DNA from 2 places in the Pseudomonas palleroniana genome. Region 1 is predicted to be linked to the other one. Evidence: predicted binding sites of a transcription regulator. Region 1 holds the regulator's gene; the other holds the start of a gene.

Region 1 (7,487 bases):
TGCAGGCCCTGGCTCAAGGAGGCACGGCTGTCGGCACCGGGATCAACGCACACCCGGAGTTCGCTGCACGTTTCAGCCAGCAACTGAGTGGTTTGACCGGCGTGAAATTCACGCCAGGCAAGAACCTGTTTGCCCTGATCGGCTCCCAGGACACTGCCGTCGCCGTTTCCGGTCAATTGAAAGCCACCGCCGTCTCACTGATGAAAATCGCCAACGACCTGCGCTGGATGAACTCCGGTCCCCTCGCCGGGCTTGGCGAAATCGAGCTGGAAGGGCTGCAGCCGGGCTCCTCGATCATGCCGGGCAAGGTCAACCCGGTGATCCCGGAGGCGACCGCCATGGTGGCCGCGCAAGTGATTGGCAATGACTCGGTGATTACCGTCGCCGGCCAGTCGGGCAACTTCGAGCTGAACGTGATGCTGCCGATCATCGCCCAGAACCTGCTCAGCAGCCTTGAATTGCTGGCCAATTCCAGCCGATTGCTGGCGGACAAGGCTATCGCCAGCTTCAAGGTCAATGAGGCCAAGCTCAAGGAAGCGCTGTCGCGCAATCCGATCCTGGTCACCGCGCTCAACCCGATCATTGGTTACCAGAAGGCCGCCGAAATCGCCAAAAAAGCCTATCAACAAGGGCGACCGGTGATTGACGTAGCCCTTGAACACACTGACTTGCCCCGTAGTCAGCTGGAAATGCTGCTGGACCCGGTAAAACTCACGGCCGGCGGCGTGTAATCAACGACTCTGCTTTGGAGGCTCACCATGGAGCACTGGAAACGCACGATCGAACGCGCCAATCGCTGCTTTATGCAGGGTGAGTTGGTCGACGCCCGCGAGGCCTATTTGCAAGCGCTGGCCCTGGCTCAAGTGCTGTTTGAGCGCTGGGCGGATGCCGAAGAAGCAGTGGCGGCCTGCGTCATTTCCCATCACAACCTGGCGGACCTGCACCTGCGCCTGAACCAGCCGGAAGAAAGCGCGGAATACCTCTGCGCCATTCACCAACGCCTGTTGCAGACCCTGCAGGATCCGCGTCTGAGCCCGCAGTTGCGCGAGGCGGCGCTGCGCCAGAGCAGCAAGACCTATGTCGAGTTGTTGAATTTCATCAGCGATCACGGTGAATACCCACGTACTCATCGCTTGTTGGGCGGCGCTGCGACGCAACCGGATGCGTCGACCCGCAACAACCCTTATTACGGAGCGCATTGATATGACCTACACCTTGCCTGCCTTGCCTTATGCCTACGATGCCCTCGAGCCGCATATCGATGCACAGACCATGGAAATTCACTACACCAAGCATCACCAGACTTATATCAACAACCTCAACGCGGCGGTTGACGGGACTGAGTTCGCGGGCTGGCCGGTAGAGAAACTGGTGTCCAGCGTCCAGCAATTGCCTGAAACACTGCGCGCGGCAGTGATCAATCAGGGCGGCGGTCATGCCAACCACTCGCTGTTCTGGGCAGTGATGTCACCCAAGGGCGGCGGCCAGCCCGAGGGCGTGCTGGGCCGGGCTATCGACGAGCAATTGGGCGGCTTTGAGCGTTTCAAGGAAGCCTTTACCAAAGCCGCGCTGACCCGTTTCGGCAGTGGCTGGGCCTGGCTCAGTATCACTCCAGGCAAGACCCTGGTGGTGGAGAGCAGCGGCAATCAGGACAGCCCGTTGATGAGCGGCAATACGCCGATCCTCGGGCTGGATGTCTGGGAGCACGCCTACTACCTGCAGTATCAGAACCGTCGCCCGGAATACATCAATGCCTTCTACAGCGTCATCAACTGGCCGGAAGTCGCCGCTCGTTATCAGGCTGCCTTGGCCTGACCCTCACCTCCCTAAAACAAGATCCAAGGGTGACCAATGGGCACTGAAACACTGACGATCGGCAGCGGGCGCCTGTTTCGCTATGCGTTTGGCTCGCTGCTGCTATTGGCAGGTACTGCGTTGCTGGTAGCCCATGGGCTGGCCTGGTTGGGCCTGGAACCACGCATTCTGCGTGCCCTGCAGGGCGGGGCGATCTGTGCGCTTGGCACGGCGTTGGGGGCGGTCCCGGTGCTGGTGATTCGGCGCATGCCGGTCGCGCTGAGCGATTCCCTGCTGGGATTTGGTGCGGGGGTGATGTTGGCGGCGACCGCGTTCTCGTTGGTCGTGCCGGGTATCTCTGCCGCCCAGAACCTCGGGTTATCGCCCTGGGGCGCGAGCGGATTGATCAGCTTCGGCATCATGCTGGGTGCTTTCTGGCTGTATCTGGTTGATCGCAAGGTTTCTGGTGCCAGCCCCGAAATATTGGTGGGGACACCGGACAAGCCGGTAATCCCGCCGCGTATCTGGCTATTTGTGTTCGCGATCATTGCCCACAACATTCCGGAAGGTATGGCGGTGGGCGTCTCCGCTGGGGGTGGCGTACCCGATGCCGACAGTTTGGCCATGGGCATTGCCCTGCAGGACGTGCCTGAAGGTCTGGTGATAGCGCTGGTATTAGCGGGGGCAGGGATGTCACGGTTCAAGGCATTCTTGATCGGTGCTGCATCCGGGTTGGTCGAGCCTGTCTTTGCCGTGCTTTGCGCATGGCTGGTAAGCCTGGCCGAGGTGCTGTTGCCATTGGGGATGGCGTTGGCCGCCGGTGCGATGTTGCTGGTGGTAACCCATGAAGTGATCCCCGAATCGAGGCGCAATGGTCACGAAAAGCTCGCCAGCCTGGGGCTGTGTATCGGGTTTTGCCTGATGATGGTCATGGATACTGCGTTGGGGTGAAGCCGTTTCAGCTCCACGCAGTTTTCAACGGGTGGGTTTACTCACCCTCATCAAAGTAGTTGTTGATCAACTTCACCAAGGCGTCCATCGCTTCCTGTTCCTGCTCGCCTTCCGTCTTCAGGTGGATCCGGGTGCCCTTGCCGGCAGCCAGCATCATCATGGCCATGATGCTTTTGCCATCGACCATCGATTCCGGGGTGCGGCCGGCGCGAATCTGACAGGGGAACTGCCCGGCAACGCCGACGAATTTGGCGGAAGCCCGGGCGTGCAAGCCGAGCTTGTTGATGATTTCAATTTCCAGAGCGGGCATCGCGGGGGTGTTCCTTTCAGCTAAGGTCGCGGTGGCGAACCTGGACGTTCTTGAGGGTGTGTTGCAAAACCTGGCCCAGTCGTTCGGTCAAATAGACAGAGCGGTGATGGCCGCCGGTGCAACCAATGGCAATCGTGACATAGGCCCGATTGCTCGCGGCGAAGCGCGGCAACCATTTGAGCAGGTAAGTAGAGATATCCTGGAACATATCCTCTACATCCGGCTGTGCTGCAAGGTAGTCGATAACGGGTTGATCCAGCCCGGACTGGTCGCGCAGCTCTGGCTTCCAGTAGGGGTTAGGCAAGCAGCGGACATCGAACACCAGGTCGGCATCCACCGGCATGCCGCGCTTGAAGCCGAACGACTCCACGAGAAACGCGGTGCCGGGCTCGGGCTGGTTCAACAGGCGCAGCTTGATCGCGTCGCGTAGTTGGTACAGGTTGAGGCTGGTGGTGTTGATCTTCAGGTCGGCGAGGTCAATGATTGGCCCCAGCAACGTGGTTTCGTCCTCAATGGCTTCAGCCAGAGATCGATGTGGGCTGCTGAGCGGATGACGTCGACGGGTTTCCGAGAAGCGTTTGAGCAGCGTCTCTTCGTCGGCATCCAGATACAGCACGTCGCAATGAATGTGCTTGGCGCGTACTTCCTCGAGCAACTCCGGGAAGCGGGAGAGGTGGCTGGGCAGGTTGCGGGCGTCAATCGATACGGCCACCAACGGCTGCGCCAGTTCGGTATGGATCAACGCACGTTCCGCCAATTCAGGCAGCAGACCGGCGGGTAAGTTGTCGATGCAATAAAAACCGCTGTCCTCAAGAACATTGAGAGCGGTGCTTTTACCTGAGCCGGAACGGCCGCTGACGATGATCAAACGCATGATTACTGCCCGTTTTGTTCATCCAGGACAACCTGATAGAGCGCCTCGTTGCTGCTGGCGCTGCGTAGTTTGTCGCGTACTTCCTTGCGGTCGAGCATGCTGGCGATCTGCCGAAGCAGTTCCAGGTGTGCGTCGGTGGCGGCCTGTGGGACCAGTAGCACGAACAGCAGGTCGACCGGGGCGCCGTCGATGGCGTCGAAATCGATGGGCGCTTCCAAGTGCAGCAGGGCGCTCACGGGCGCTTCACAACCTTTGAGGCGGCAGTGCGGAATGGCGATGCCATTGCCAAAACCGGTAGAGCCGAGTTTTTCACGGGCAACCAGCGCCTCGAAGACATCCTGCATCTCCAGATCCGGCACTTCGCGGCTGATCAGGTTGGCAATTTGTTCGAGGGCTTTTTTCTTGCTGCCGCCCGGCACGTTCACAAGGGAACGGCCGGGGGTCAGGATGGTTTCAAGTCGGATCATGGGAGGGGCGTTAGCGACCTGTACCTTGCATCAGGTGCAGATTCTTTTCCTTATGCTTTATGAGTTGGCGGTCGAGCTTGTCGTAGAGCGAGTCGATCGCCGCGTACATGTCTTCATGTTCCGCATTGGCGACGAGCTTGGCATTCGGTACGTGCAGGGTGGCCTCGATTTTCTGCTTGAGCTTATCGACCTCCATGATGACCTGCACGTTGGTGATCTTGTCAAAATGCCCCGCAAGCTTGTTCAGCTTGCTTTCGGTGTATTCACGCAGGGGTTTGGTGACTTCCAGCTGGTGTCCACTGATGTTGACTTGCATACAGCTTCTCCTTCGTTGCCAGTGCATAAAGCGGCAGGCCGGGGTGCCTGCCACTGGAACGCTGTGGCCCGCCCGTCACATCAAACGCTTACGCTCGCTGGAAGGCGCGATCCCGAGGGACTCGCGGTACTTGGCGACGGTTCGACGGGCGACCTGAATGCCTTGTGCCTCCAGTAAACCAGCGATCTTACTGTCACTCAATGGCTTTTTCTGATTTTCCGCGGCAACCAGTTTTTTGATGATCGCGCGGATTGCCGTGGACGAGCATTCGCCGCCTTCGGAGGTGCTGACGTGGCTTGAGAAAAAGTATTTCAACTCATAAATACCCCGGGGGGTATGCATGAATTTTTGCGTGGTTACCCGGGAGATCGTCGACTCGTGCATGCCCACTGCTTCGGCGATATCGTGCAGCACAAGCGGTTTCATCGCTTCGTCGCCATACTCCAGGAAGCCGCGCTGATGCTCGACGATCTGGGTGGCCACTTTCATCAGGGTTTCGTTGCGGCTTTGCAGGCTCTTGATGAACCAGCGGGCTTCCTGCAGTTGGTTGCGCATGAAGGTGTTGTCGGCGCTGGTGTCGGCGCGGCGCACAAAGCCTGCATATTGCGGGTTGACTCGCAGGCGCGGCACCGACTCCTGGTTCAGCTCGACGAGCCAGCGCTCATTGTCCTTGCGCACGATTACGTCGGGCACGACATACTCGGCTTCGCTGGACTCGATCTGTGAGCCTGGGCGCGGGTTGAGGCTCTGTACCAGCTCGATCACCTGGCGCAGGTCGTCTTCCTTGAGCTTCATGCGGCGCATCAACTGGCTGTAGTCGCGGCTGCCCAGCAGGTCGATATAGTCGGTCACCAGGCGCTGGGCTTCGACCAGCCAAGGGGTCTTGGCGGGCAGCTGGCGCAATTGCAACAGCAGGCATTCGCTGAGTGTACGGGCACCGATGCCGGCGGGCTCGAACTGCTGGATGCGGTGCAGGACGGCTTCGATTTCGTCCAGTTCGATGTCCAGTTCCGGGTCGAATGCCTCGAGGATTTCATCAAGGGTTTCGTCCAGGTAGCCCTGGTTGTTGATGCAGTCGATCAGTGTTACGGCGATCAGGCGGTCGGTGTCGGACATCGGCGCCAGGTTCAACTGCCACAACAGATGGCTTTGCAGGCTCTCGCCGGCGGACGTGCGGGTGGTGAAGTCCCACTCGTCATCGTCGCTGCTGGGCAGGCTGCTGGCGCTGGTCTGGTAGACGTCTTCCCAGGCGGTATCCACGGGAAGCTCGTTGGGGATGCGTTCGTTCCATTCGCCGTCCTCGAGGTTGTCCACCGTAGGGGCGGTTTCCTGATAGGAGGGTTCCTGCACGTCGGAGTTGGGTTTTTGCTCGATGTTGTCGGCCAGCGGGTCCGTATTATCGAAGTCGTCGCCGTCTTCCTGGCGTTCGAGCATCGGATTGGACTCCAGGGCCTCCTGGATTTCCTGTTGCAGGTCCAGGGTCGACAATTGGAGCAGGCGGATGGCCTGTTGCAGCTGCGGTGTCATCGTCAGCTGCTGGCCCATTCTCAGGACTAGCGATGGTTTCATGGCAGGGGCTTAACACCTTATTCGCCGGCGCATTGCGCCATCCACGACAGGGCGCGTGAGCGCCAAACATAAGCAAATTATATGCCTGATATCGGGGGCTTTGCCTAGAGCGCGGTAACAATAAAAAGCCTGAGGTTTTTATTGACTACCGCGCGCATTGGCAATAGCCGTGACACCGCGGTGTTTACAAGCGGAACTCGTGGCCCAGGTACACTTCCTTGACCAGTTCGTTGGCCAGAATGGTCGCGGAGTCACCTTCGGCGATCAGTTGGCCATCGTTGACGATATAGGCGGTTTCACAGATATCCAGCGTCTCGCGAACGTTGTGATCGGTGATCAGTACGCCGATGCCCTTGGCCTTGAGGTGGTGGATGATCTGTTTGATGTCGCCAACCGAGATCGGGTCGACGCCGGCAAAGGGTTCGTCCAGCAGGATGAACTTCGGTGCGGTGGCCAGGGCGCGGGCGATCTCCACTCGGCGACGCTCACCACCGGACAGGCTCATGCCGAGGTTGTCGCGAATGTGGTTGATGTGGAATTCCTGCAGCAGGCTTTCCAGCTCTTTGCGGCGGCCATCACGGTCGAGTTCCTTGCGGGTCTCCAGGATCGCCATGATGTTGTCGGCCACCGACAGTTTGCGGAAGATCGACGCTTCCTGCGGAAGATAGCCGATGCCGGCCCGAGCACGACCGTGCATGGGCTGGTGGCTGACATCCAGGTCGTCGATCAGCACGCGACCCTGATCCGCCTGGACCAGGCCGACGATCATATAGAAGCAAGTGGTCTTGCCGGCACCGTTGGGGCCGAGCAAACCGACGATCTGGCCACTGTCGATCGACAAGCTGACGTCGCGCACGACCTGACGGCTTTTATAGGCCTTGGCCAGATGCTGGGCTTTCAGGGTTGCCATTACTCGGCCTTCTTCTTCGGCTGGATAACCATGTCGACACGCGGACGAGGTGCGCTGACCTTGTTGCCATTGGCGCGACCGGCGTTGGCGATCTGTTTCACGGTGTCATAGGTGATTTTTTCACCTTCCGTGGAGTTGCCGTCGGTGCTGATCACTTTGGCCTGGTCGATCAAAATGATGCGGTTTTGCTGGGCGTGGTACTGGATGGTCTTGCCGTAGCCCTTCATCGGTCCCGGATCGGTCGCGGCTTGCTTCTGCTCGAAGTAAGCCAGGTTGCCCACCGAGGTCACCACGTC
Region 2 (7,487 bases), 1.3 Mb from region 1:
CCATCACAAAGTCCGCACAAAAACCGTTACAGCCTTTTGGAACTGACAAACGCCAGACAAAAAAATGCCCGGCAAGCCGGGCATCTTTTTTTCGCGGATTTACAAGTTGTAACCGCGTTCGTTGTGTTGCGCCAGATCGAGGCCGACCGCCTCTTCTTCGTCGGTAACCCGCAGGCCCATCACCACATCCAGCACCTTGAGGATGATGAAGGTCACGATGGCCGTGTAGATCACGGTGAAGCCGACGCCTTTGCACTGAATCCAGACTTGCGCCGCGATATCAGTGGTGGCTGCGTTGAAGCCGCCCAGCGAAGGCGCCGCGAACACACCAGTCAGGATCGCACCCAGGATACCGCCGATACCGTGCACGCCGAAGGCATCCAGGGAGTCGTCGTAACCGAGCTTGCGTTTCAGGGTAGTGGCGCAGAAGAAACACACCACACCGGCGGCCAGGCCGATCACCAGTGCGCCCATCGGGCCCACGGTGCCGGCGGCTGGAGTGATTGCCACCAGGCCAGCCACCACGCCCGAGGCGATGCCCAGTGCGCTCGGCTTACCGTGGGTGATCCACTCGGCGAACATCCAGCCCAGTGCCGCAGCAGCGGTAGCGATCTGGGTCACCAGCATTGCCATACCGGCAGTACCGTTGGCAGCCGCCGCGGAGCCGGCGTTGAAGCCGAACCAACCCACCCACAGCATGGCCGCGCCGACCAGGGTGTAACCCAGGTTGTGCGGTGCCATCGGGGTGGTCGGGAAGCCTTTACGCTTGCCGAGTACCAGGCACGCCACCAGGCCAGCCACACCCGCGTTGATGTGCACCACGGTGCCACCGGCGAAGTCCAGCACGCCCCAGTCGCCCAGCAACGAACCCGGACCGCCCCATACCATGTGGGCAATCGGTGCGTAGACCAGGGTGAACCAGACGCCCATGAAGATCAGCATCGCGGAGAACTTCATACGCTCGGCAAAAGCACCGACGATCAGCGCAGGAGTAATGATGGCGAAAGTCATCTGGAAGGTGACGAACACCGCCTCGGGAAACAGCGCCGCAGGGCCCGTGATGCTCGCTGGGGTCACGCCCGACAGGAACAACTTGGACAGGCCGCCCACGAAGGAGTTGAAGTTGACGACGCCCGCTTCCATACCGGTGGTATCGAACGCCATGCTGTAGCCGTAGACAAACCACAGGATGGTGATCAGGCCAGTGATGGCGAAGCACTGCATCATCACGGAAAGAATGTTTTTAGAGCGCACCATGCCGCCGTAAAACAGCGCCAGACCCGGAATGGTCATGAACAGCACCAGCGCGGTGGAGGTGAGCATCCATGCCGTGTCGCCGGAATTGAGGACTGGAGCAGGTGCTGGGTCCGCCGCCAATGCCAGGGCGGGCATTACGAGGGACAACAGGGCTCCTAGCCCTGCGAATTTACGCAGAGTCATATTGTTTTCTCCTGGGGCGTTAAGGGGTTTGGCGGCTTAGATTGCGTCGGTATCGGTTTCGCCGGTACGGATGCGAATAGCCTGTTCCAGATTGACCACGAAGATCTTGCCGTCACCGATCTTGCCGGTGTTGGCCGCCTTGGTTATCGCCTCGATAACCCGGTCAAGATCCTTGTCGTCAATGGCGACATCAATCTTCACCTTCGGCAGGAAATCGACCACGTATTCCGCGCCGCGATACAGCTCGGTATGACCCTTCTGCCGACCGAAGCCTTTGACCTCAGTAACGGTAATGCCCTGCACGCCGATCTCGGACAGTGACTCGCGTACATCGTCCAACTTGAACGGCTTGATGATGGCAGTGACTAGCTTCATGAAAACTCTCTCCCGAATTGGTGGACTTGCCCCAGGAAAACAAACCCGTCTCAAGTCTAAGCGCAGTGCCTGGCTTTGTAACGCATCGTCGCCTCGACAATTACCGTGGCGACGCCAGCGAACCACTGGTGACGAAACCTGTACCCCTGATCCGTCGGCGCACTGCATTCGTCACAGCGACTGCATCAGTGCATGGGTCATGATCGTCTAAGCAGAAACCTTGCCAGCTCCGTAAAAATCATTGAAATCAGTCCATTGCCCACTTGTGCCCACCCGCGGGGCGTTTTGACGACGCCAATGCGCACAAAAACAGTGCGCTACCGCCAGACCTCCTGCGCGAAAAGCGTGCGCTCGCGGCCGTGAAAAAGACTATAGACGCTGCGTGATACACTGGCGCCCAACAGTTTTCCGGAATATTTCCCATGCTCGCGCCCAAAGACTTCCTCGACGCCCTCAGCGGCCACGCCTCTCGCTTGTTCAGCGGCGAAACCCCGCTGCCTCGCACTGAAATCGAAAGCCAATTCAAGGCGCTGTTGCAAAGCGGCTTCAGCAAGCTCGACCTGGTGAGCCGGGAAGAATTTGACAGCCAGATGGTCGTGCTTGCCCGCACGCGAGCGCGACTCGAGAGCCTGGAGGCGAAGGTGGCGGAACTGGAAGCCAGGCTGACGCCACCCGCCGAATGAGCACGGTCAGTGTGGGCGCTGTCGAGCGTTAGCCCGGCAGAGCCCACATAAAGCGCTGCTGCCTGCGCCGGATACGTTCTGTAAAACCTCCCCCGCTTCGCTCTTCCCCGCCTCGTCTACCCTTGAAAAACCGCAAGAAGCGGCACCCTTTTCAAGGAACGCGCATGTCCCTCGCCATCGTCCACAGCCGCGCCCAGGTTGGCGTCGAAGCCCCCGCAGTGACCGTCGAAGTGCACATGGCCAATGGTCTGCCATCGCTCACATTGGTGGGTTTGCCGGAAACGGCTGTGAAGGAAAGCAAGGACCGCGTGCGCAGTGCGATCCTCAACTGCGCACTGCAATACCCGTCCCGCCGCATCACCCTCAACCTCGCGCCCGCCGACCTGCCCAAGGACGGCGGGCGTTTTGATCTGGCGATTGCCTTGGGGATCCTGGCAGCCAGTGTGCAGGTGCCGGCATTGATGCTCGATGATGTGGAATGCCTGGGAGAGTTGGCGCTGTCCGGCGAGGTGCGGGCAGTCAAAGGGGTGCTGCCGGCGGCGTTGGCTGCGCGCAAGGCCGGGCGCACTGTAATAGTGCCTCGGGCGAATGCCGAAGAAGCCTGCCTGGCGTCGGGGTTGAAGGTGATTGCGGTGGATCACCTGCTGCAGGTGGTGGCGCACTTGAATGGGCATGTGCCGATTGAGCCCTATAAGTCCGACGGCTTGCTGTGCCTGAACAAACCCTATCCGGACCTGAGCGAAGTACAGGGCCAGCTTGCGGCCAAACGCGCGTTGCTGATTGCCGCTGCGGGCGCGCATAACCTGCTGCTCAGCGGGCCGCCCGGCACCGGCAAGACCTTGCTCGCCAGCCGGCTGCCCGGGTTATTGCCACCGTTGAGTGAGCAGGAGGCGTTGGAAGTCGCGGCGATTCAATCAGTAGTCAGCCTGGCGCCGCTGAGCCATTGGCCGCACCGGCCCTTTCGCCAGCCGCACCACTCGGCTTCCGGGCCGGCGCTGGTAGGCGGCGGTTCAAAACCACAGCCGGGCGAAATTACCCTGGCCCATCACGGCGTGTTGTTTCTGGATGAGTTGCCAGAGTTTGATCGCAAGGTACTTGAGGTGCTGCGCGAACCCCTGGAATCAGGGCATATCGTCATCTCCCGCGCCCGTGATCGCGTCAGTTTCCCGGCCCGCTTCCAGTTGGTCGCCGCCATGAACCCCTGCCCTTGCGGCTACATGGGCGAACCCAGTGGACGCTGCCGCTGTACACCGGAGCAGGTCCAGCGCTACCGCAACAAACTCTCGGGGCCATTGCTGGATCGCATCGACCTGCATCTCACCGTGGCCCGGGAAGCCACCGCGCTGAACCCAACCTCACAAGCTGGCGATAACACAGCCCAGGCATCGGCACGGGTCGCTCAGGCCCGCGATCGCCAACAGCGACGCCAGGGCTGTGCAAATGCTTTCCTTGATCTGCCGGGGTTGCGCGAGCACTGCAAGCTGGCCAAGGTTGATGAAGGCTGGCTGGAAAGTGCCTGTGAACGGCTGACGCTTTCCCTGCGCGCAGCCCATCGGCTACTCAAGGTGGCGCGTACGCTTGCCGACCTTGAGCAAGCCGACAGCATCACCCGGACTCATTTGGCGGAGGCCTTGCAGTATCGGCCTGCGGCGACCGGCTAAGGCCCCTTGGGAAAGTCCAACAACAACCGGGCCACTTCCATGACTTCGTCCAACGCCACTTCGGCCGCCTCTGGGGAGGGTTTGAGCATCAGGTCATCGGCGTAGCCCATCGCCACGGCAAAGATCTGGCGGGCAGCGCGTTGGGGCGAGTCACAACGCACGACTTTGGCAGCGACACATCGCTCGATCACCTCAGCGAGCATGCCTTGCCACTGAGCATTGATCACCAAATAAGCATGCGCCATTTCCGGGTCTTGCATCGCTTCGTCCCAAGCATCAAGCCATAGCGCCCAGCCAGCATCGGCGGTGCTCGGAAGGCAGTCACACAAGAAACCCACCAACGCCTCCAGAGGCGGCGCCTCTGCCAGCGGTGCACGCACTTCGTCCAACTGTTCGTTGGCAAACCGCACAAAGGCTTCGCGGCGCAGTTCCTTCCAGTCGCTGAAATAGTGATAAACGTGGCTGCGGGAAAGTCCGGCATGTTCAGCCAGATCACGGGTAGACACATCAGCAAAACCCTTGCTACGAAACAGTTCCAGGGCAGCGGCGATGATCTGGTCTTTACGGTCGATACGCGACATTGGACATTTCCTTCAGGCGCGGGAAGATAAACGGCGCTTGCTTTTTGAGCGATCGCTCAAGGATACTTGAGCAGTCGCTCAATAATAGCGTTTATCATCCCTCTGGTGCACCCATGTCATCCGTCCCCCCACAAATTCTGATCGAAGAAAGCAAGAAAATCGGCCAGCAATCTGCCGGTCAAACCTTAAAAGCCATCGCCAAAGCCTATCCCGGCAAGTTGTCCTGCACACTGTCGCTGGTCGCATTGGAAAACGCGCTATTGCTGGCCTACCCATTGTTTGCAGGGTTTGCGGTGGACTCCATCCTTCGCGGCGACGCGCGCAGCGCGCTGTTCTACGCCGTCGTAGTCATGGCGTTCTGGGTAGTCGGGGCCGCACGACGGGCTCTGGATACGCGCACGTTCACACGGATCTATGCCGACCTTGCGGTGCCTGTCATTCTCAACCAGCGCCAGCAAAACCACAGCACCTCGAAATCCGCGGCACGCGTGGTACTCGCACGTGAGTTTGTCGACTTCTTTGAAAAGCACGTGCCGATCATTGCCACGGCTTTGGTGTCGATTATCGGCGCGGCGGTGATGTTGATCGTGATTGAGCCTTGGGTAGGCCTGGCCTGCGTGGCCGCACTGCTGCTGTGCATCACGCTGTTGCCACGCTTTGCCCAGCGCAACCAGGCACTGCATGAGCGCCTGAATGATCGCTTGGAGAAAGAAATCGGCCTGGTGGAAAAAGTCGGCGCACCCACCTTGCACCGCCACTACCACGTGCTGTCACGTCTGCGAATCTGGCTTTCAGACCGCGAGGCCGCCGCGTACCTGTTCCTCGGCACGCTGGCAGCGCTGCTGTTCGTGGTTGCCATCTCTCAGTTGGCGCTGTCGACAGCAGTCATGGCCGGTCACGTATATGCGGTCATGACCTACCTCTGGACCTTCGTCACCAGCATGGACGAAGCACCCGGGATGGTCGATCAACTGGCGCGCCTGAAGGACATTGGCAAGCGCGTGGACCCTGGCCTCGACAATCGTTAAGCCTTAGCGCGCAACCCGTCTGTTCAGGTGCGGGGCACGCGGACTTTTGGCTCTTCATGCACGATCATGGCCTTGCGGCTTGGTAGACGCCCATTGAGCAGGGCGTAAGCCGCCAACCCGATCAGCAAGCCCCAAAACGCCCCGCCTATGCCCAGCAAGGTGATATTCGCGGCGCACGCCAAGAAGGTAATCAACGAAGCTTCCCGGGATTTGGCCTCTGCCATAGCATTGGCCAGGCTCATTCCGATGGTGCCGAGCAGCGCCAGCCCGGCGAGTGTCGTAATGAATGTCGCCGGGAATGCCATGAATACGGCAGCCAAGGTCACCCCGAACACCCCGACAAGGATGTAGAACACGCCCGCAGCCACGCCAGCGATCCAACGCTTGGATGGGTCTTGCGATGCTTCCTTGCCAGTGCAGATGGCTGCGGTGATGGCCGCGATGTTAAACGCGTGCGAGCCGAAGGGCGCCATTAGCAGCGAGCCCAACCCGGTCACCATCAAGATGGGGTTCGCGCTGGCTTGGAAACCATCATTACGCAACACCAGCATGCCGGGCATGTACTGACCCGTGAGGGTGATCAGAAACAGCGGCAGTGCCACGCTGAGCAGCGCATTAATCGAAAACTGGGGCGTGGTGAAAACGGGGGCCGCCACTTGCAGCGACAACCCCGAAAGATCCACTCGGTTCTGTGCAAGCAGAAAAACCAGCCCGACTACCAGAATGCCGACGACCGCATAGCGAGGGGCAAACCGCTTGAGCACCACATAGGTGGCAACCAGCAGCCCAGCCAGCGTGGGATCCAGGCTCACGCCCTCAAATGCGCCAATCCCGAACTGCAGCAGAATTCCGGCCAACATGGCCGCAGCGATACCGCGTGGAATCAACCGGATGACTTTTTCAAAACAACCGGACAACCCAAGCAGCGCAAACGCGATGGCCGAAATAATGTACGCACCGACGGCTTCGGCATAGGGCGTGGTGGACAACGCCACAACCAGAAACGCCGCAGCGGGCGTCGACCACGCAGTAATGATTGGCTCACGGCTCACCCAACTGAGAAACAAGCCGGTCACTCCAACACCAATCGAAACCGACCAGACCCACGAAGCCGTCAATTCGGGACTAAGCCCGGCCGCCTTGGCCGCCTGGAAAACCAGAACGAATGTGCCGCCATAGTTGACGATGACGGAAATAAGCCCGGCCATCACGGGATGGATAAGCTCATGCAGCCGCAACGATGACCGGTAGGTTGAGGAAGACATGCGTCATTTGCTCCTTGCAATACGAGGTATCAAACCTCGCGTGAAGATAATTCATAGCTCTGGAATGCCCGGGGTCATCCACCTACTCCGAAGGAGTCGGACGCAGACCACGCGTGCCAGCCTTGCACGCGCAGGGCTGTAGTGCGGACTAAAGTCTAGGGATAAACTGGCCTGGCATTACAGGCCAATTCATCAAAGCAGGGCAGACCGTATGAAAAGGACGTTCGAGCTGGAAACGCTGAAAATGCGGATCAACGATGCGCAATTTCAGGTATTGGATCTGCATCAGCGAATTCAACGCGCACTGCGCGTCCTGATCCTTGACGATGCACTCGCCCCCGGTCTCAAGCTGCCTGCGACACGGGTTTTGGCCAAATCTCTGGGAGTGGCTCGCGATACCGTAGAGAACGCCTACGTATTGCTGCAGCGGGATGGTTTTATCGTGCGCCGCGGG

What was found. The regulator sigma-54, encoded in region 1, starts transcription at its own class of promoters, with help from an activator protein. The targets are predictions, from matches to a motif close to ANTGGCATNNANNTTGCTNT.
Region 2: glnK (P-II family nitrogen regulator) is a predicted target of sigma-54. The motif match lies at 2,024-2,043, and genes of this name have one in related genera.

What each region holds. Positions count from the first base shown of each region.
Region 1 is NZ_CP092411.1:5,685,365-5,692,851, reverse strand. It holds gene MJP36_RS25610 (class II fumarate hydratase) at 1-731, shown strand, start outside; gene MJP36_RS25605 (hypothetical protein) at 759-1,202, shown strand; gene MJP36_RS25600 (superoxide dismutase) at 1,204-1,815, shown strand; gene MJP36_RS25595 (ZIP family metal transporter) at 1,852-2,745, shown strand; gene MJP36_RS25590 (HPr family phosphocarrier protein) at 2,783-3,055, opposite strand; gene rapZ (RNase adapter RapZ) at 3,072-3,929, opposite strand; gene ptsN (PTS IIA-like nitrogen regulatory protein PtsN) at 3,932-4,396, opposite strand; gene hpf (ribosome hibernation-promoting factor, HPF/YfiA family) at 4,407-4,712, opposite strand; gene MJP36_RS25570 (RNA polymerase factor sigma-54) at 4,788-6,281, opposite strand; gene lptB (LPS export ABC transporter ATP-binding protein) at 6,466-7,191, opposite strand; gene lptA (lipopolysaccharide transport periplasmic protein LptA) at 7,191-7,487, opposite strand, start outside.
Region 2 is NZ_CP092411.1:728,975-736,461, reverse strand. It holds gene MJP36_RS03135 (ammonium transporter) at 100-1,440, opposite strand; gene glnK (P-II family nitrogen regulator) at 1,477-1,815, opposite strand; gene MJP36_RS03125 (accessory factor UbiK family protein) at 2,238-2,498, shown strand; gene MJP36_RS03120 (YifB family Mg chelatase-like AAA ATPase) at 2,663-4,159, shown strand; gene MJP36_RS03115 (TetR/AcrR family transcriptional regulator) at 4,156-4,740, opposite strand; gene MJP36_RS03110 (ABC transporter six-transmembrane domain-containing protein) at 4,854-5,768, shown strand; gene MJP36_RS03105 (benzoate/H(+) symporter BenE family transporter) at 5,792-7,033, opposite strand; gene pdxR (MocR-like pyridoxine biosynthesis transcription factor PdxR) at 7,245-7,487, shown strand, end outside.